Regions from separate parts of the Clostridioides sp. ES-W-0016-02 genome, predicted to be linked through region 2. Evidence: riboswitches for the same ligand, from Rfam matches in the RefSeq annotation. Region 2 holds a riboswitch; each other region holds the start of a gene.
The links. Region 2 has a riboswitch for S-adenosylmethionine ahead of IC758_RS09655 (O-acetylhomoserine aminocarboxypropyltransferase/cysteine synthase family protein). Riboswitches for the same ligand answer to the same signal wherever they lie in the genome.

Region 1 (7,428 bases), 460 kb from region 2:
AACTTTTTGTAATATAAAACATCTAGGAGGATAATAAAAATGAAATTAAAAAGAACTTTATTTGTAGGACTAGCGTTAGTATTAGCTATAGGTATGACTGCTTGTACTAAAAAAACTGAAAAACCAAATGAAAATGCAGGAAAAAATCCAAATGAATCAGTAAACAACAATGAAGGTTATATGAATTATTATTCAACAAGCTATAATGATTATATAGCAGGTTTAAATAGATATTCTATTTATGATACTCCAGAAAGTATAAATAATCAATTTAAAGATAAAGAATATCCAGGAAATGAAAAATATTTAAGTGATGTAAAGGCTGCATACAAAGACAGTAGAGACAAAATACAATCATTTGTAACATCTCTTAAAAAAGATGGTAAAACAGAAGATGCTGAATTAAAGAAAATGAATGATGAATTAATAACTGAAGGTGAAAGATTAGTAAAAGATATAGATGCTAGATTAGAGAAATTAGATAAAGTATCTGATGAAGATATGAAAAAAGGTCAAAATGACTTTATGAAACTAGTTCATGGAACAGAAGATGTTGGAAATGATATAGGTAGTGGTTTTAGAAAAATGATAAAAGACATGAATGATAGATTAGGAATAACAGGAAATAATAAAAAATAGTAGAATAACCTGCCAATATCAACAATAAAAATTATTTTATAAAGCGCTGTAAAGCCACACGAACACTATGTTTGTGTGGCTTTATGTGTTTCTATTTTAGTTGCTTAAAAATTCCGTTTTACGCCTATTTGATTTCAATATTCAATGATGGCTTATAAAAACAGTAAAAAAATATAAAACGAGAAATTTTCAGGTATAGTATCTAATCGAATTTTTAGCCTTGTTTTGTTGCCACATACAGGATAGCGTATCTACTCTATTTTTATAATGCTTTACTTTATTTCGATAAATAATTTAGAACACGATTATTAAAATCTTTTGCTTCCTCATACGCAGCATGTCCAAGACCTTTATATATAAATAATTCGCTGTCCTTAATTTTATCAGTTAATTCAACAGAAGAAGTTACACCAACTATCTTATCGTTATCGCCCCCAATTATCAAAGTGGGACATATAATATTATTCAACTCCATATATGCATCATGCTGAATACAAGAGGATGCTTGTATGAGAAACCGTCTAAAATCTTTAGGTTTACCGATTTTCCCAAGCAAGGGGTAAAGAAAACGATATTTTTTTAGATAATTCTCTGAATAAGAATTTTCTGATATGTCAATCATTAGATACTTATATTTTTCTTGCTCTGCCAATGTAATCCAATTCCCAACAACTTCTTGTATGTTTTTATTCTGCTTTGATAGCGTAACTGCTAGTACGAGTTTCTCAATTAAATCGGGATAATCAATAGCAAGGTATTGTGCTATCATTCCACCTTGAGAAATACCTAAAACTTTAGCTTTAGTGATACCAAGTATTTTCATGGCTTTCGCTTGGTCTTTAGCCATATCTCGTGTAGAATAACCTTCTTTTAAATGGTTTTTTCTGCTAAAAACATATACTTTATAGTCTTTGGCGTACATGCGATATGCGATAGCCATTGTAATAGCCATTCTTTTGACTGTGGTTAATCCATCGCCTAGTCCAGGAAGCATGATTAAAATATCACTACCATTTCCAAAAGAGATATAGTCCATATCTGTATCGTCAATGCTGACGCATCCACCTTTTGCCTTCCAAAACATAACTGTATCCTCCTTTTATTTTAAAAGCCCCATTTTTAATATTTCCAGATATTCTGTTAGACTTTTTACATATTCATTTTGTATGTGTTCGAATGAATAGTTATCTATTTGAGTACTTACTAAAAAAGAATCGTTAAAACCTTTTAGAAACCACTTCAAAATGTCGATAGTTTTCTGCTTATGCCAACGAAAATTACTCAAATCAATATCTTTAACTAGATTGTCATATACATCAAATTCCTTAATACTATATCGTTCTATGGTCTTTTGGTAAATCTCAGTATCACTTCTTGTAAATGCACCTATTAACAATTTTGCTTTTTCAGGATTTTGAATATACCAAGAAAATTCTAAAGCAGAATATTCAATTATTCGTTGGAATAACTCTGGTGAAATGGCGATTGTCTTTTTTTCTAAACTTTCAATAAAGTCTGCTGTGACGATATCAAGTATGAAAAAATACAATTCTTCTTTAGTAGAAAAATATTTAAACAAGCTACCTTTACTAATACCAGAGCTTTTAACTATTCTATTGGTGGAACTATTTGTATAACCATATGTTGCAAATTCAGATATTCCCACACTAATAATATTCCTTTGTTTGTCTTCATTAAGCTCAAAAAATAATTTTGTAGGCATGATATCTCCTTATGTAATGACCGACTGGTCATTTCCGTTGTACAATATTAGTGACCATGTGGTCACTGATATTTAGTATACTTATTAGTCACTTACTTGTCAATGAGTTTTTCAAAAAAATGTTACAAGTGGAGATATTATAATGCTTTATTACAATCTTTTCTTACATAGTGACGTATTTGGTTTTTGCCTGCCAACGAGACTGTATTTAAAGTTCCAATAACTCCAGTTCAGATGATTAATATTTTCACAAATATTTAATTCGCATTTTAAAATAGTTCGTTTTTATTTTTTACTCCAAGTTCTTTGCAAATAAGTTCTTTATATGCTTCTACTTTTGCTGGAAAATCACTAACATTCTACTCGAAGAAATCCACATCCAAATAGAAATTAGATAGAACAAGTATCAGTTTTGTCAAAATAATTGAAAGAGTAGTATCTTGATATCCATTTTCTAAACTGATATGAGGTTTTATGAACTTTGTTTTCAATTCAGAATAATAAAAAATAAAAATTTCAAATAAATTTATTGACAAATATTATTAATAAATATATTATATATAACATAGCAAGAAATGATAATCGAATCAAATTAAATAACGTCTTATCAAGAGTGGTGGAGGGACTGGCCCTTTGAAACCCGGCAACCAGTATATTTTATATACATTGGTGCTAAATCCTGCAACTAATATAGTTGATAGATGAGTATAAATAGCTTTCTAAGCCTGAGTTTATACTCAGGCTTTTATTTTGTTAGATACAAATTTAAAATACATAAATAAAAATAAACATACAAATTGAGCAGAATATGTGGGGAGGAAATTTTATGATTAGCATAAAAAATGTTAATAAGTATTATGGAAAGACTCAAGTACTTAAAGATGTAAGTATTGAGATAGAATCTGGAGAAATTTTTGGAATAATAGGTCATAGTGGTGCTGGAAAATCAACACTACTTAGATGTATAAATGGGCTAGAAGAATATCAAGAAGGTAGTGTGCTTGTATCTAATAAGGAAGTAAAGTCATTAAATGAAAAGCAAATGAGGGATTTAAGAAAAGAGCTAGGTATGATTTTTCAACACTTTTCATTACTTGAAAGAAAAACAGTGTTTGATAATGTAGCATTACCTTTAGAGTGCTTTGGATATACAAAGGCAGAAATAAAAAAAAGAGTTTTAGAGTTACTAGAAGTGGTTGGTATATCTGAAAAGAAAAATGATAAACCAAGAAACTTAAGTGGTGGTCAAAAACAGAGAGTTGCAATTGCTAGGGCTTTAGCACTAAACCCACAAGTACTTCTTTGTGATGAAGCAACTTCAGCACTAGACCCAAATACTACAAAATCAATTCTTTCATTACTTGAAGATATAAACAAAAACCTAGGAATAACAATAATAGTTGTAACTCACCAAATGGAAGTTATAAAACAAATTTGTGGAAGAGTGGCAATAATGGAAAATGGAGAGGTATTAGAAATAGGAGATACAGAAGAAATTTTCTTGAGAAATACTAAAGGACTTAGAAAATTAATAGGTGAAGAAAGTATAATTTTACCAAAAGGAACAAATATAAAAATACTATTCCCTAAAGACATTTCTAATGAAGCTATTATTACAACAATGGCAAGAGAGTTAAACATAGATGTATCTATAATATTTGGGAAATTAGAACAATTTAAAGAAGATATTTTAGGTTCACTTATTATAAATGTTTCAGATAAAAGTGGAGATAAAGTAAAACAGTATCTTACAGATAAGGACATAAGATGGGAGGAAATGATAAATGAATAGTCTAATTGATTTTTTAACAACACTATTTCCAAATGCATTACTACAAACTTTATATATGGTCATAGTACCAACTGTAGTGGCAACAATATTAGGATTTATACTAGCAATTATATTAGTAGTGACAAAACCAGATGGATTAAAACCAAATAGTACGATTAATAGTGCACTAGGATTTATAGTAAACATATTTAGAAGTTTCCCATTTATGATACTTATAGTTGCAATGATTCCAATAACAAGATTAATTGTTGGAACAAGTATAGGAGAAACTGCTGCAATAGTACCAATAACTATTGGTGCAGCACCATTTATCGCTAGGATTATAGAAAGTTCATTAAACGAAGTTGATAAGGGACTAATAGAGGCTGCCAAATCTTTTGGAGCTACAAAAAAACAAATAGTATTTAAAGTTATGATAAAAGAAGCAATGCCTTCAATAGTATCTGGAATTACATTATCAGTAATTTCTATACTTGGCTATACAGCTATGGCAGGTGCAGTAGGAGCTGGTGGACTAGGTAATATAGCTCTTATTTACGGATACCAAAGATTTGACACAGCAGTAATGGTTTATACAGTAATAGCACTTGTAATACTAGTTCAAATAATACAAGGTTTAGGAAATCTAGCTTATAAGAAACTAAAATAATTTAATCAATAAAACATTTTTAAAGGGGGAGTAAAAAATGAAATTAAAAAAATTATTATCAGTAGCATTAGTGTCAGCAATAGCAATATCAGCAGTAGGATGTTCAAACAAAGAGGATAAAAAAATATTAGTAGGGGCATCATCAAATCCACATGCAAAAATATTGGAAGTTGCAAAACCTTTATTAAAAGAAAAAGGATATGATTTAGAAGTAAAGATATTTGATGATTATGTGCTTCCAAATACAGCTTTAGATGAAGGTTCTTTGGATGCTAACTTCTTTCAACATATTCCATTTTTAGAGGAGACTGTGAAGGAAAAGGAATATAAACTTACTTATACATCTAAAGTTCATATAGAGCCAATGGGATTCTATTCAGAAAAAGTTAAATCATTAGATGAAGTAAAAGATGGAGCAGTTATAGCTGTACCAAATGATGCGACTAATGGAGCTAGAGCACTTAAATTATTAGCAAAGCATAAATTAATAGAAGTAAAGGATGGCGAACTTATAACTAAAAAAGATATAACTAAAAATCCTAAAAATATACAAATAAAAGAAATGAATGCAGAACAATTACCAACAGTATTAAAAGATGTTGATGGAGCAGTAATAAATTCTAACTATGCTTTAACAGCGAATTTAAATCCTACTAAAGATGCAATAGTAATAGAATCAAGCGATTCTCCATATGTAAATATAATTGCTTGTAGAGAAGATAATAAAGATAGCGATAAGATTAAAGCTTTATCAGAGGCTATGAATAGTAAAGAAGTTAAAAAGTTTATACAAGATGAATATAAAGGAAGTATAGTTCCAGCTTTTTAAATTAAATATACAAAATCTATAAAATGAGTAAAATTTTAAAAACTTTACTCATTTTTTTTTATAACTAGAAAGTGACAAATTTTTTGGGAGAATTGTGGTAACATATTTATAGATAAAACTATATAAAAATGAAGAAGTGGTGGAGAATATGGAATCTAAAGGAACTTTAAGGAAGAATAAGGGCTATATATTGGCTAATGGGTTATTTTTAATTATTGCACTTTTGAATATAAATTTGTATACAGTTTCCATAAATATGTATAGAATAATTTTACTTTGGATATTTGGATATTCTATAGTTTATATAACTAGTTTTGAAAAAGATGAATTTATAAACATACTAAAATTAGGATGCCTTGTATTAGTTTTTGTGGGGATTTTAGGCATAGCAGAATTAGAGATTCAAAAATTCCAAGTTATGATACTCAATTTAAGTATAATTAATATATCTACATTTATATACTTAACAATTTCTAAAATAAAAAAACTGAGAATAAGTCACCTGTTGATTTTCAACAGTACTTTTGTAATAGTAGATTATCTTCTAAGAAGTATTTTTAATAACTTTTATTTGAATATGATTATTATGGCAATTAATGTTGTCATGTCCTTGTTCAATTTATTGTTTGTATTAAACAAAACTAATAGTGAAACTGAACATTATAGCTTAATAAAAAATTTATCATACTTTGCTTTATTTGCAACTATTATAGGTTTTATAACAACTTGTCAAATTAGTATAGTAGATACAGATAGATTAATAGGAGTAGTGTATTTATTGTTATGTAATTATACTTACTATGTGTATGTATACAGTCTAATTAATAGAGTGGTATATCCATATTATGAATTAAATTCAATAAATAAGAAATTAAGTAAAAAGTCAGAACAATTAAGTAAGATAAATCTAGCAATAGAAAAGGACATGACTATACAGAAAACATTAAAAAATTACATAGATGAAAGAAAAGAGTTATTAAGACAAGCACTTGATACTATACCAAATGTATGGATAATAACAGATTATGATTTTAATATAAGTTATACAAATAATGCATTTAAAGATGAATTTTCAAAGGACATGAAAAACTTTTATCACATATTAAATTTTATAAAGGAAGATGAGCATGTAGCTGAAAAGCTAAAGAAATTTGATACGGATATAAGTATAATTGATAAACAAGTAGAGTTGAATAATAAAATATATTTGTTAAGTTTAAGTAATAATGAAGAAGAAAGTAATTATTTAATAAGCTTAAATAATATTACAAATGAAATAAAAATGGATAAAGAGATAAGGGCTATAAATAAAGATTATGAAAATATAATATTAAATATACCATCTCCTATACTTGTAAGAAGTGCAGAAGGTGGTATAAAGAAGAATAAAGTAATAAGCATAAATAAAAAATATGAAAAGAGTTTTAAATGTACACCAAAAGAGCTAGTTAATATGACATTAGAAAAATATTTTGAAACCTTTAACATAGATTTTTTTGATAATAGAGAGTTTAAAAGATTAAATCTAACAAAAGAAAAGAAAGCTGAAATAGTAAGTTATAATGATACGGCAAATTGTATAATTAATTTTGTAATGTCTGATTCAGAGGGCGAAGAACATGTTGAAGAAGTGAGAGTTGGAGATTATTGGTCAAATAATAAATTATTTAAGTTACTTACATTTAGAGATATAACTAAAGAAATAAATATACTTAGAACAGTAAATGAACAAAAAATAATATATGAAAAATTATTAGATGCTATACCAGAGGCTATTTTTCTTGAAGATTTAAGTA
Region 2 (7,428 bases):
AGTCTTAAAGTAGCTGGATTAATTAGTACTCTTCCAGCAGATGAAGTGCAAGAAACAACTGATAATATGTTAAAAATAGCAAGAAAAATGGGAGTTCCAAAGTATGTAGACCCTTTTATTACACTTTCATTTATGGCTCTTCCTGTTATTCCAAAAATAAGACTTACTGATTTAGGTCTGTTTGATGTAGAAGAATTTAAATTTATATAGATTAGAGTATTAGAAGAATAAAAATAAATAGGCAGGATTTAATACATAAATTAAATCCTGCTTATTTTAATTACTTAACATAAATTCCAGTTTAAATGTTCCAATCAAATAAAGCTTGAAATTTTCAGTATATAAGATTTACATATTCATGAAAATTTCTATATAAAAAGTAAAATATTTTATTTATATACAGAAATATAGGGTAGTAATATAAATATAGTATAAATTATTGATTAAAAACAAAAGGAGAGATATTTATGTTAAGTATAGGTACAAAAGCACCAGAATTTACATTAGAAGATAAAGATGGAAATAAAGTCAGTATGTCTGATTTTAAGGGGAAAAAAGTGGTAATATATTTTTATCCTAAAGATAATACACCAGGATGCACACGTCAGGCATGTGCATTTAGGAACGCATATGAAGGATTTAGAAATAATGATATACCAGTTATTGGGATAAGTAAAGATAGTATTAAATCACATCAAAAATTTGCAGAAAAGCATGAGCTTCCTTTTATTTTACTTTCTGACCCAGATTTAACTACTATTAAGGCTTTTGATGTGTGGAAAGAGAAAAAAATGTATGGGAAAACTGCTTTAGGAGTTGTTCGTGCAACTTATATTGTAGATGAAAGTGGAATTATTGAAAAAGTTTTTGAAAAAGCAAAACCAGATACAAATGCACAAGAGATTCTTGAATATTTGGAAAAATAGGAGTAGTAGAAATTTATGATTATAATGTTATCACCAGCTAAAAATATGAAGAATGTACAAGAATTTGATAGAGATTTAAGCTTGCCCTGTTTCATAGATAAAGCAAAAGAAATATCAAAGAATATAAAAACCTTTAGTGTAGAGGATTTCAAAAGTAAAATGAAAATCAACGAAAAATTAGCTATATTAAACAAGAGTAGATTTGATAATTTTAAATTTGACAGTTTAGGTACTCCTGCAATCTTAACTTATGCTGGAATACAATATAAAAATATAGAAGCAGAGAATTTTACAAAGCAAGATGAGGAATTTGCAAATAGTTGTATTAGAATCATAAGTGGATTGTATGGGGTCGTAAAACCCTATGATAGTATATATGAATACAGATTAGAAATGCAGACAAAGTTACAGATAAGAGAATTTAAAAATTTATATGAATATTGGGGAGACAGTATATATAACGAATTAAACAAAGAAAATACAGCTATTGTCAATCTTGCATCAAGTGAATACAGCAAAACTGTGGAAAAATTTATTGATGACAATCATACATATGTAACATGTAATTTTAAAATAAATAAAAATAATATGTTAAAAGTCGAATCTACACAAGCAAAGAAAGCTAGAGGAATGATGGTAAAATATATTGTTAAAAATAAAATAGAAGATATTAACGACTTAAAAAAGTTTAACTTAGAAGGGTATAAATATCAAGAAGATTTATCTAATAATAAGGAGTATGTGTTTGTAAAAGAGTAGATATTTTTATATAGACTTTAAATTGAATTGTTAAATTTAGGTAAAATATAATTACTGAGTATTGAATTGAATTGGATTTTAAAATATAATTATTCTTAAATCAAAAAAAGAAAGGAGTGATCTTCCAAAATGGAAAATCACAAACAGATGCCTTAGCATTCGATGGCAACACATGAAGTATTAGAGAGTTTAGACTCATCAGAGGAGGGGCTCACCGATACCGAGGCGGAAAACAGGATTAAAGAGTATGGTTTAAATGAACTGAGAAAAAGACCACCTAGAACAGTTTTACAAATGCTTTGGACCCAAGTTACAGATGCTATGGTATTGATACTAATAGGTGCATCAGTATTATCTTTAGCATTTGGAGAATTTACAGAAGCTTTTGTAATTCTAATAATTGTAACAGTAAATGCAGTTATTGGTATTGTTCAAGAAAAAAAAGCAGAATCATCATTGGAAGCACTAAAAAATATGAATTCACCTACAGCACGTGTTATACGTGATGGTGAAGAAAATGTTATTCAAGCAAGTAATCTTGTAATAGGAGATATTGTTTTTTTAGAAGATGGAGCGATGATTCCAGCAGACATTCGTTTAATAGATACATCTAGTTTAAAAATTCAAGAAGCTTCTTTAACAGGAGAGTCTGTCCCATCAGAAAAAGATTCAGATGGCATTTTACCTGAAGAATGTGTATTAGGAGACCGTAGTAATATGGCCTATACGTCTTCAATTGTCACATATGGTAGAGGTGTAGGTGTTGTAGTTGCAACTGGGATGGACACAGAAGTAGGTAATATAGCACATCTTTTAGATTCACAAAATGATTTTGATACTCCTATAAAACGTAAACTTAATACTGTTGGAAAAACATTAAGTGTTATAGGTATTATTGTATGCGTTATTATATTTGCAATAGGTGCATTTTATCAGAGACCTCTCTTACCAATGTTTATGATTGCAATTTCACTTGCTATATCAATCATTCCAGAGGGATTACCTGCAACAGCAACCATTGTAATGGCTCTAGGTGTGCAACGTATGGCTAAAAGAAACGCTTTGATTAGAAAGTTGCCAGCAGTTGAAACATTAGGAGGAGCTACAGTAATATGTTGTGATAAAACTGGTACATTAACCTTAAATAAAATGACTGTTACACATATTGCTGTAAATGGCGATTTTGAATCTGGAAAAGTAACATCAATAGATACTGCGTCTGAGAAACATCCACTAGTATATAAAGAGCTTGTTTATGCTGGTGCACTTTGTAACGATGCATGTATAAATCCAGATAAAAAAGATGAAATATTAGGTGATCCAACAGAAGGTTCATTGATTTTTATGGCTAATAAATTTGGAATAGATCAAGAAGCTCTTGAAGAGAAATATCCACGTGTATTTGAGCAACCTTTTGATTCTGACAGAAAATGTATGACAACTGTTCATGATATAGATGGAAAAATCACAGCATATACTAAAGGTGCAGTGGATGAACTTCTCCATTTATGTACCAAAATATTAACATCAAAAGGTGAAAGAAACATTACAGAGATGGACAAAAAAAACATACACGAATTATGTCTTACTATGTCTAAAGATGCATTACGTGTACTTGGTTTTGCTAAGCGTGAAATTCTATCGATACCAAAGGAAGATAGTGAAAACATAGAATATGATTTGACATTTATTGGTATAGTTGGTATGATTGACCCACCAAGAACCGAGGTAACTGATGCAGTAAAAACTTGTAAAGAAGCGGGCATAAGAACCATAATGATAACAGGTGACCATAAAGTCACTGCCACAACAATAGCTCATGAACTTGGAATTTGGAATGAAGGAAATACTGTTATATCTGGTGATGAACTTGATAATTTAAGTGATGATGAACTTGATAAAGCTGTTAAAAATGTGACAGTATTTGCTCGTGTATCACCATTTGATAAACTTAGAATTATACAGTCTCTAAAAAGAATTGGAGAAGTACCAGCAATGACTGGAGATGGGGTAAATGACTCCCCTGCATTAAAGTCTGCTGATATTGGTATAGCTATGGGTATAAGTGGTACAGATGTGGCAAAAGATTCTTCAGATATGATTTTAATGGATGATAGTTTTACCACAATTGCATATGCAATAAAAGAAGGTAGACGTGTATATAGAAATATACAAAAGGTTATACAATTCTTGCTTGTTGGAAATATAGCAGAGATACTTACACTATTTGTTGCAATATTGTTAAACTGGGATACTCCACTTCTTGCTGTGCATATTCTATGGGTAAACCTTGCAACAGCAACTCTTCCAGCTCTTGCTCTTGGAGTTGACCCACCAAGTAGAAATATAATGAAGCATCAGCCTGTTAAATCAGAAAGTTTGTTTGAAAAAAACCTTGTACAAAGAGTTATTACTCAGGGGATATTTGTAGCAATAATGACCATTTTAGCATATAAAATTGGTCTTAATATAGGAAACCATACTGTAGGTCAAACAATGGCATTCTGTGTATTAGCATTTTCACAAATGTTGCGTGCATTTAGCCAGCGTTCAAATACAGATTCTATGTTTACTAGAAATAGTGCTAAAAACCCATTTCTTTTAATCTCATTTTTAACTTCTGCTTTGCTTATGGCAGTTATATTATTTGTCCCTAATTTTAGAGATGCATTTAATTTAACTGTTTTAAATAGCTCACAGTGGCTTGTAACAGTGATTTTAGCTATAATGTCTGTAGTGCAAGTAGAGGTTGGAAAATTTCTTAAAAGAAAATTATATGAAAAATAGTTGACAAAATTAGGAAAAAAATATAAGATATAAAACATAGAAAAATTAAATAAATCTTATCCAGAGAGGTGGAGGGACTGGCCCTATGAAACCCGGCAACCAGTATATTTATATACATTGGTGCTAAATCCTGCGGCGAAAGCTGAGAGATGAGTATAATTAAGCTTATACAGAGCCTGAGTTATATACTCAGGCTTTATTTATTTTAAATCTCATCTGACAAATAGTTTAATTTTCTTAATTAAAATCTAAGGGGGATACAAAAATGTATAACAAAGAAACAATATGTGTGCAAGGAAATTATAAGCCAGGAAATGGAGAACCAAGAGTTTTACCTTTATATCAAAGTACAACTTTTAAATATAGTAGTATAGACCAACTTGCTGACTTATTTGATTTAAAAGCTGATGGTCATATGTATTCCAGAATAAGTAATCCTACAGTTCAAGCTTTTGAAGAAAAGATAAGTTTGTTAGAGGGAGGAGTATCATCTGTTGCTGTATCATCAGGTCAATCTGCAAATATGTTAGCAGTTTTAAATATATGTAAATCTGGAGATAGTATACTTTGTTCTTCAAAAGTATATGGAGGAACATTTAATTTATTAGGGCCTAGTCTTAAAAAATTTGGAATAGATTTAATATCATTTGATTTAGATGCAAGCGAAGATGAAATAGTAGAACTTGCAAATGAAAATACTAAAGTTGTATTTGCAGAAACACTTGCAAATCCAACTCTTGAAGTTATAGATTTTGAAAAAATAGCAAATGTAGCTAAAAGAATTAATGTTCCATTTATAGTTGATAACTCATTAGCATCACCAATACTTTGTAATCCGCTAAAATATGGAGCAAACATAGTCACTCATTCTACTACAAAATACTTAGATGGCCATGCTTCAAGTGTTGGTGGAATTATAGTAGATGGTGGAAATTTTAACTGGGACAATGGGAAATTTCCAGAATTAGTTGAGCCAGACCCAACATATCATGGAATAAGTTATACTGAGAAGTTTGGCAATGCTGCATATGCTACTAAAACAAGAGTTCAATTACTTAGAGACTATGGAAATTGCCTGAGTCCATTTAACGCATATCTTACTAATTTAAATATTGAAACACTACATCTTAGAATGGAGAGACATAGTGAAAATGCACTTAAGATAGCTGAGTTTTTAGAAAAACATAAAAATGTAGATTGGATTAACTATCCAGGGCTTGAAAATAATAAGTATTATGGAAATGCCAAGAAATATCTATCAAAAGGATGTAGTGGAGTTTTATCATTTGGAGTAAAAGGAGGACTTGAAAATGCTAAAAAATTTGTGGAAAAACTACAAATAGCAGCATTAGTAACTCATGTATCAGATGTAAGAACTTGTGTTATACATCCAGCTTCAACTACTCACAGACAATTAACAGAAGAACAATTAATTGCGTCTGGAGTATTACCTTCCCTAATAAGATTATCTGTTGGAATAGAAAATGTAGAGGATTTAATAGCTGATTTAAATCAAGCTTTAAATTTCTAATAGTATAAGAGAAAGAGAAGTGAAAAGATATGGCTTTAATACTACCAAAGGGACTACCTGTTATTAATAAATTATTAGATGAAGGAATAGATGTAATTTGTAAAGAAGACTTTAATAAAGATTTAGAATACAAAGAAAATATAGATACTAAAATAGCTATATTAAATCTAATGCCAATAAAAATAGATACAGAGCTAGATTTACTTAGAAGAATAGACAAGACAGGTTTTAATGTATCTGTAGAATTTATTAAAATCTCAACAAGAGAGAGTAAAAGAAGTTGTAATGAATATGTTAAGAATTTTTATAAAACATTTGATGAAGCAAAAAAAGAATCTTTTGATGGTTTTATAATAACAGGAGCTCCAGTTGAACAAATGGAGTTTGAAGAAGTTGATTATTGGGATGAACTAAAAGATATTATGGATTATTCTAAAAGAAAGGCTAAATCGACATTATATATATGTTGGGCAGCTCAAGCAGGTCTTTACAAATACTACAATGTAAAAAAACTTCCATTAAGTCAAAAATGTTTTGGAGTATTTAAGCATGAAGTGGATAAAAATAGTAAGATAGTAGATGGATTTGAAAAAGAGTTTTTTGCTCCACATTCAAGACACACTACTGTAAATATTGAAACTTTGAAAAATAATGATGAATTGAGCATTGTAAGCCATTCTAAAGAAGCTGGTCCTTATATAATTACAAATTCAAGAGATGTATTTGTAATGGGTCACAGTGAGTATGATAAATACACTTTAGATAAAGAATATAAAAGAGATGTAGATAGAGGTGATAAAATCTCAATACCTAAAAATTATTATATAAATGATGATCCTTCAAAAGAACCAACTGTTAAATGGAAAAAGCATTCAGAACTTTTGTTTAGAAATTGGATAAAAAACTATCTAATAATATAAAACGCAACTAAAAAATATGAGAATCTATAAGGTATAAAAGTAATTATCATACTTCTTTATACCTTATTTTTATTTTATAAAATTGACATTATAAAAGTAGTTTTATATAATAAAACTAAACCGACTGTTGGTCTATTGAAAGGAGAAAGTATATGAGAATTATAAAAGACCCTGAAGAACGTAAAAATGAAATACTTGATACAGCTGAAATGCTTTTTTGTACTAAAGGTTATACAAAAACTACTGTAAATGATATTTTAAATGAGATTGGAATTGCAAAAGGAACATTTTATTACTATTTTAAATCTAAAGAAGAGGTAATGGATGAAATTATAACTAGAATTATAGATAATGATATAAAGATGTTGAAAGAAATTGCTTCAAATCCAGATATTCCAGTTATTGAAAAGTTCTTTCAGATATTAATATCTCAAAGACCTAAAGTTGGAGGAAGTAAAGAAAAAGTGATTAACCAATTTCAACAACCCAACAATGCTGAGATGCA
Region 3 (7,428 bases), 1.8 Mb from region 2:
TTTGTGTATATATTTCCTACATCTGAAAGTAATGCTAGATTCATCATTATAGCAGCTGCCATAAGGGCTACTCCACCTACTATACCTCCCCATACAGCATCTTTCTTATTTTTTGCTGAAGCTCCCATTCCAGTTAAAAATGTTATTACTATTATTACATTATAGCAAGTATAAAGTACACCTGAGAAATATCCATTTGATGTAGCAGTTTTAACGTTTAGACTATCAATTATAGCTCCTGCATTTGATAAAGCACCAATATTACTAAATAGACTAATTGCTCCTACTAAAAGTGTAAATATTATTATTATAGGACCTATATTACCTAGTATCTTTGAAAGCCTTGTCAAACCTAGAGATACAGTTATTAGGGAAACGATTGCCATACCAATTCTACCTACATATGGATTTAGACCATAATACTCTGATAATGTAGCTCCTGCTCCTGCAATCATTATTACTAATGTACCAAACAAAAACAATGGTCCAAACCACTCAAAAAATGTACCAAGATATTTTCCACAATATACCTGATAAATCTTTATTGGTTCTTTAAGCTTTAATTCTCTCCCTTTTTCTATAACTTCTGCTCCAAACCATGAGAATAATACCATAGATATTATTCCTCCTATAATTCCAGCATACCCATAAAACGTAAAGAATTGTACTATCTCTTGACCAGTTGCAAATCCAGAACCTATTACAGTCGCTACATATGCTCCAGCAAAACTTATAACCATTTTGATGTTTATTTTATCCGACATACACACTACTCCCTCCTAAATAAAATAAATTTTTTAATAAGTAAAATTTAATGTAAGTTTATTAAGACTATATTAGTTGTATTATTGATGCTTTTCAATATTTTTTGAATTATTTAACATTACTTAACGAAATCTTAACCAGTTTTTAACATATTCCTTCTACTATGTATTAATTTAATGCAATATTATATAATGAAATATATTAATCTCACTAAATAATGTTTATTTATTATATGATTGAAAATTAGTATTTATTAAATATATTTAATCATAAAATAAAAAACTGCTAAAACGTAATTTTAAAATTACATTCTAGCAGCTTCTTATCTAAGCATTATTCACCTAATGCATCTTTTCTTAATTGTTCTACTTTATCAGTTCTTTCCCATGGTAAATCTATATCCGTTCTACCAAAGTGACCATAAGCAGCAACCTTTTTGTAAAGAGGCTTTCTTAAATCTAAATCTCTTATTATTGCTCCTGGTCTTAAATCAAAGTGTTTGTTTACTAGTTCAACAAGCTTCTCTTCTGAAACTTTACCTGTCCCAAAAGTATCTATAAATATAGATAATGGTCTAGCTATACCTATAGCATATGCAAGTTCTATCTCACATTTATCTGCAAGTCCAGCCGCAACAATATTTTTAGCAACATATCTAGCAGCATAAGCAGCAGATCTATCAACTTTTGTAGGGTCTTTTCCTGAAAAAGCTCCTCCACCATGTCTAGAATATCCACCATAAGTGTCTATTATTATTTTTCTTCCTGTAAGACCTGTATCCCCTTGAGGTCCTCCTATAACGAATCTGCCTGTTGGGTTTATATAAATTTTAGTATCTTCATCAAGTAATTCAGCTGGTATAACTGATTTTATAACATGCTCAATTAAATCTTGTCTTATCTTATCATTTGATACTGTTTCACAATGCTGAGCTGATATAAGAACTGTATGTACTCTTACAGCTTTATTTCCTTCATATTCAACAGTAACTTGAGTTTTTCCATCTGGTCTTAAATAATCAACTAAACCTGTCTTTCTAACTTCTGTAAGTCTTCTTGATAATTTATGAGCTAATGATATTGGAAGTGGCATTAATTCTGGAGTTTCATTACATGCAAATCCAAACATTATACCTTGGTCTCCAGCTCCTACTTTTTCTATTTCTTGTTCTATTTCTTCTCCAGTCTTACTTTCTAGACCTTCATCAACTCCCATAGCTATATCTCCAGATTGTTCATCTATAGAAGTTATAACTGCACAAGTGTCACAGTCAAATCCATATTTTGCTCTTGTATATCCAATTTCTTTTACTGTTTCTCTTACTAATTTAGGTATATCTACATAAGCAGATGTACTTATTTCTCCAGCTACTAAAACTAAGCCTGTTGTTACTGTAGTTTCACAAGCTACTCTAGATTGTGGGTCTTTTTCTAACAATGCATCTAATATTGAATCTGATATTTGGTCACATATCTTATCAGGATGTCCTTCTGTAACTGATTCTGACGTAAATAAATGTCTTGCCATTTTTGTTCCTCCTTATTCATTCTTAATTTTTATTATAGGTTTTACCTTATCTTCAATTCTTAGAAATTTTACTCAAAATAAAAAACCTCTCCTTATAAGAAGAGGTTAATAATCGTAATCGCATACTAATTAACTGACCTCATCTTTCAAGACTTTTGTCTTGTAGGAATTAGCACCTTTTCCCATTTGGGTGGTTGCTGGGCTTCACAGGGCCTATCCCTCAGCCGCTCTTGATAAGGTAATCAAGATTTAAGTTTTATTTTACTTTATTAGCTTACTATTTTTTTAAAATTTTGTCAAGATTTTTAGCCATATTTTTGCCATTACTTTTTTTGTGAGACAAATAAAATATTATCTCTATCTGAAATTTAAAGTTAGGTCTTTTTAGTGTTTTTTATTCATATATTTTTTTGAAGGGGGTGTTCCTATTGTATTTAGCTAAAGTAAATTACAGCGATGATGATGTTATACAGATGCTAAGTTCAGTTCTCAAAACCATAATTAATGAAAATACGATTGTTGTTTGCATAGGAACAGACAGGGCTATAGGTGATACTTTAGGCCCTTTAGTTGGAACAATACTTAAAAACAGTAAATTTAAATACCCCGTTTACGGTACACTAGATAACCCTATTCACGCCTTAAATATATATGAGTCTTTAGATACTATAAAAAATACACATATGCAAGGTAACTTCTTGGCTATAGATGCTTGCTTGGGGTCACAGAGTAACATAGGCAATATACAGATTAGAGAAGGACCTATCCTGCCCGGAAAAGGTGTGGGAAAAAAACTACCTCAAATAGGAAATTATTCTATAGTAGGGATTGTAGATAAAATTGATGAAAATAACAGACTTTCATTTAATAATATACGTCTTAGCTTTATACTAGACTTAGCTGAAACAATAGCCTTAGCACTATTGGTATCTACTTAAATCTTATATAAGGTAACTGATAAAATTTTTTGTATTAAAAAGGTAGATACTATAGAGTATTTAATTTAATAAATACTCCAAATTATCTACCTTTTTATTTTGATATTTATTCTTCTGTTTTAATGCTTTTCATTTTTAAAAATTTTATTTTTCTACTAGAGCAAACATTAACTCACCTTTACAGACAAGTTCTTCACCAACATAAGCTTTAGCATCTGCTTTTGCTATATTTCTTCTAAGCGTTGTCATTTCAACTTCCATAGTCAATGTATCTCCTGGTCTTACTTCTCTCTTGATTCTAACTTTATCAATACCAGCAAATACACCTAATTTCCCTTTATTTTCTTCCAAAGACATCATTGCTACTCCACACACTTGTGCTAGAGCTTCTACTATCAGCACTCCTGGCATCAATGGGTAATTTGGAAAATGACCTTGAAAAAATGGTTCATTAACTGTTACATTTTTTATACCAACAGCTCTTTTTCCAACTTCTAACTCTGTAATCTTGTCCACTAATAAAAATGGATATCTATGTGGTATTAGTTCTTTTATTTCATCTATATTTAACATTTTAAACTCTCCTAATTATTTTCTTTTGAAAGACCCACCTGTTTCAAGTAAATCTATTGAGCCCAAAGCAATCCCTGTTCCTTTCGCAACACAAGATAGTGGTTCATCTGCTATTGTAACAGTTATTCCTGTTCTCTGTTCTATTATCTTATCTAATCCATATAATAATGAGCCTCCGCCAGTCATTATTATACCAACATCACCTATGTCTGCTGCTAATTCAGGTGGTGTTTTTTCTAAAACAGCATGAGTTGCAACAACTATTTGTTCAACACATTCTCTAAGGGCTTCTAACATTTCTGCTGAGTTTATAGTTATAGAACTAGGAAGACCTGTAATCAGATTTCTTCCTGTTATTTTCATATACTTTTCTTCTTCTCTCTTAAATGCAGAACCAATTTCAAACTTAATTTTTTCTGCGGTTCTTTCTCCAATAAGAAGATTATGTTGTTTTTTCATGTACTTAACTATAGCATCATCAAATCGGTCTCCGCCAACTTTTATAGATTCACTTACAACTGCTCCCCCTAGTGATATTACGGCTATATCTACAGTTCCTCCACCAATATCTATAATCATATTACCATTAGGTTGTGATATGTCTACACCAGCTCCTATAGCTGCTGCTATTGGCTCTTCTATGATATACACTTCTCTAGCCCCAGCTTGTCTAGTAGCATCCTCTACTGCTCTCTTTTCTACTTCTGTAACACCTGTTGGCACACATACCATAATTCTAGGCATGAAAAATCTTCCAAATCCCTTTTTATCAACTATCTTATCTATAAAAGATTTTAACATCTTCTCAGTTACATCATAATCTGAAATTACACCATCTCTTAAAGGTCTTATTGCAACTATATTTCCTGGTGTTCTTCCTATCATTTTTTTAGCCTCTTCTCCTACAGCTAAAACAGAATCTGTTCTGTTGTCTATTGCAACAACAGATGGTTCTTCTAAAACGATTCCCTTACCACTAACATAAACAAGTACATTTGCAGTACCTAAATCTATGCCTATATCAGCTCCAGCCATTTTTTCAACTCCTTCATTTATATATTAGATTATATTATAAGCCTATTTATTAATACTCCTATAATAAAGCATATACAAAAATCTCGCTTTAATCAAGAGAAAATAAATGTTTTGAGAGTATTATTCTTTTGCTATTTATAATTATATAATATATTTCTTACAATAATTTAATGTAATAAAAAAAGTAGGTTTTTAACCTACATTTTTTTATGTTCCTTCTCATACTTTAATTTCGTTGCTAATCCCCCTCTAATATGTCTCTCTGATTTATTTTTGTCTAGCACACTTTTAACTTCTTTGGCAAGGGATGGATTTATTTCCTTTAATCTTTCTGTAACATCCTTGTGAATTGTACTCTTACTTACTCCAAATGTCTTGGCTGTTTGTCTTACTGTAGTGTTTTTTTCAAGTATATATTTTGCTACCACTATGGCTCTTTCCTCTATATGAGATCTCAAAGATTACCCCCCTCACATAATAGCTTTAATGATATATATGTAAAAACACCAAAAAATATAACAAGCTTAACCAAATATGATTAAACTTGTTATACTTTTACTTAATTAGACTCATTGGGTCTATAGATTTTTCTCCATTATATGCTTCTAAATGCACATGTATACCCTCTTCACTTTCTATCTGAGAAGTACTTCCTACAGTCCCTAATGATTGTCCTTCTGTTACTTTCTGATTCTTCTTAACACTAACATTTTCATCTAGATTTGAATATACTACTACAGTATTATTGTCGCTTTTTATTTTTACTGATTTTCCATATTCTTCATCATCAAATACATCTACTACCATTCCGTTTAATAGAGATTTTATTTCTTTACCTTTAGTACAACTAACATCTATACCTTTATGAGTTTCCCAAACATCCAATGTTTTAGAATAACTAGGTTCTTTTTCTGAATATTCTCTTATTATCTTATCACCAATGTAATTTAATTTTGTTGTACTTGACTTATTTTCTTCTTTTGCCTTAGCTTTTTCTAAGTTTTGTTTTGAATCTGTCGCAGTAGGGATAGCATCTTTCTTATCTTTTTCAATTAAATGTATTTCCTCTTCACTATCTTTATTAGATTTTTCTATCATGCCTTTATTAGAAGCTAATTTATCTACATTATTATTTGTAAACCAAACTCCACCTACTGCTAATAAACAAACACATACAAATAAAGATAAATAAAAACCATCTTTTTCTAACAGTTTTTTCTTCATTTCGCACCTCCAAATATATTTCTACATTTGGATTATTGACGTGTTTTTGGTATTTTATACAATTATTAGTATATATCTTTTATTTTTGTATCAGTATAGTAATGTGATAATATATCATAGTATTTATAGCCTTCTTCTGCCATACCTTCAGCTCCCCATTGGCTCATACCAACTCCATGACCATATCCTTTTACTACAAAATCTATGTATCCTTCTCCAAATTTTATATCAAAGTTTGCAGAATTTAAGTTAAAAACAGTCCTCACATCTTTTCCTGTGACTTCTTTGTTTCCTAATTTTATTTTTTCTACAGTTCCAGCATCGCTTCTTTCAGTTATTGCAACTTGTTTACTCAAGTTATTTACATCTATCACAATGCTACTATAAGACTTTCTAAGGCTCTTAACAAAATCTGTGTTGCTTATTTTAAGTGTTGATGCAAATTTGGGAGAATACTTATCATATGGGCTTTCTACAGATTTTAAATAAGGATATTTTGATGAAAATACCTCTTCACTATTCTCTGTTTTCCCTGATGAGGTAGAGAAATAAAGAGGAAGTATAGCCTTATCATTGTAAGTTATTATCTGCCCCTTAGTGCCTTTAACTGCGTTTTTAATTTTAGAATACTTATTTTTAATCCATTCTTCACCATTCAACTTTTTAAGAGTCGCATAACTCTTGTATTCTTGACAGTGTTTATAATCAGTACATACCACTGCATTTTTATGTTTACTTGATTTCCCATGTTCTTGCTTATATACTACATACGTTCTAGCTGCTACAGCTTGGGCTTTTAAGGCCTCTATATCAAAATCCGAGGACATCTCACCAGCTAGTACTCCACATAAATAGTTTTCCATGTCCATTTTTTCAACTTTACCTGACATGTGATTATAGACATTTATAACTGGTGTTTTTTTGTCTACAGTTTCATAGTTTACTACCTTTTTATCTTCTTTCTTACCTTCATTTTTAATATCATTTTTTTTAATGGTTTTGTTTATGGAAACTACTTTCTCTGGTTTTTCAGTTAGCTCCACATTTTTGTAAGAAACTAAAGTTATCAATGAAGGGACTAACACAGAGCAAGTTACAAATCCTAACAAAACAACCAATGGGTTCTTCATATACTCTCCTCCTTAGCTTTTAAAACCTTGTATTTAAGTATATGAACAACCCTATCAATTTATAACTTACTTATCTAAACCAATTATTAATCTTCTACTATTTTGATTTGACCACCTAATGCTGTTATCTTTTTATCTATATCAACATAACCTCTTTGAATATGGTATATTTCTCCTATTTGAGTTTCTCCTTCTGCTATAAGACCGCATAAAATAAGCGCTGCTCCTGCTCTTAA

Region 1: another riboswitch for S-adenosylmethionine. It lies ahead of IC758_RS07415 (methionine ABC transporter ATP-binding protein); the one in region 2 lies ahead of IC758_RS09655 (O-acetylhomoserine aminocarboxypropyltransferase/cysteine synthase family protein).
Region 3: another riboswitch for S-adenosylmethionine. It lies ahead of metK (methionine adenosyltransferase); the one in region 2 lies ahead of IC758_RS09655 (O-acetylhomoserine aminocarboxypropyltransferase/cysteine synthase family protein).

Annotation. Positions count from the first base shown of each region.
Region 1 is NZ_CP061361.1:1,530,233-1,537,660, forward strand. It holds gene IC758_RS07395 (hypothetical protein) at 40-639, shown strand; gene IC758_RS21205 (cysteine-rich KTR domain-containing protein) at 792-890, opposite strand; gene IC758_RS07405 (alpha/beta fold hydrolase) at 917-1,723, opposite strand; gene IC758_RS07410 (TetR/AcrR family transcriptional regulator) at 1,739-2,305, opposite strand; SAM riboswitch class I at 2,964-3,070, shown strand; gene IC758_RS07415 (methionine ABC transporter ATP-binding protein) at 3,189-4,154, shown strand; gene IC758_RS07420 (methionine ABC transporter permease) at 4,147-4,803, shown strand; gene IC758_RS07425 (MetQ/NlpA family ABC transporter substrate-binding protein) at 4,841-5,632, shown strand; gene IC758_RS07430 (PAS domain-containing sensor histidine kinase) at 5,781-7,428, shown strand, end outside.
Region 2 is NZ_CP061361.1:1,985,882-1,993,309, forward strand. It holds gene ade (adenine deaminase) at 1-210, shown strand, start outside; gene bcp (thioredoxin-dependent thiol peroxidase) at 468-926, shown strand; gene yaaA (peroxide stress protein YaaA) at 942-1,685, shown strand; gene IC758_RS09650 (calcium-translocating P-type ATPase, PMCA-type) at 1,848-4,472, shown strand; SAM riboswitch class I at 4,526-4,628, shown strand; gene IC758_RS09655 (O-acetylhomoserine aminocarboxypropyltransferase/cysteine synthase family protein) at 4,738-6,003, shown strand; gene IC758_RS09660 (homoserine O-succinyltransferase) at 6,033-6,923, shown strand; gene IC758_RS09665 (TetR/AcrR family transcriptional regulator) at 7,076-7,428, shown strand, end outside.
Region 3 is NZ_CP061361.1:177,007-184,434, reverse strand. It holds gene IC758_RS01235 (hypothetical protein) at 1-764, opposite strand, end outside; gene metK (methionine adenosyltransferase) at 1,099-2,292, opposite strand; SAM riboswitch class I at 2,429-2,532, opposite strand; gene yyaC (spore protease YyaC) at 2,721-3,230, shown strand; gene fabZ (3-hydroxyacyl-ACP dehydratase FabZ) at 3,375-3,803, opposite strand; gene IC758_RS01215 (rod shape-determining protein) at 3,819-4,838, opposite strand; gene spoIIID (sporulation transcriptional regulator SpoIIID) at 5,036-5,296, opposite strand; gene IC758_RS01205 (M23 family metallopeptidase) at 5,394-6,062, opposite strand; gene spoIID (stage II sporulation protein D) at 6,128-7,192, opposite strand; gene murA (UDP-N-acetylglucosamine 1-carboxyvinyltransferase) at 7,279-7,428, opposite strand, start outside.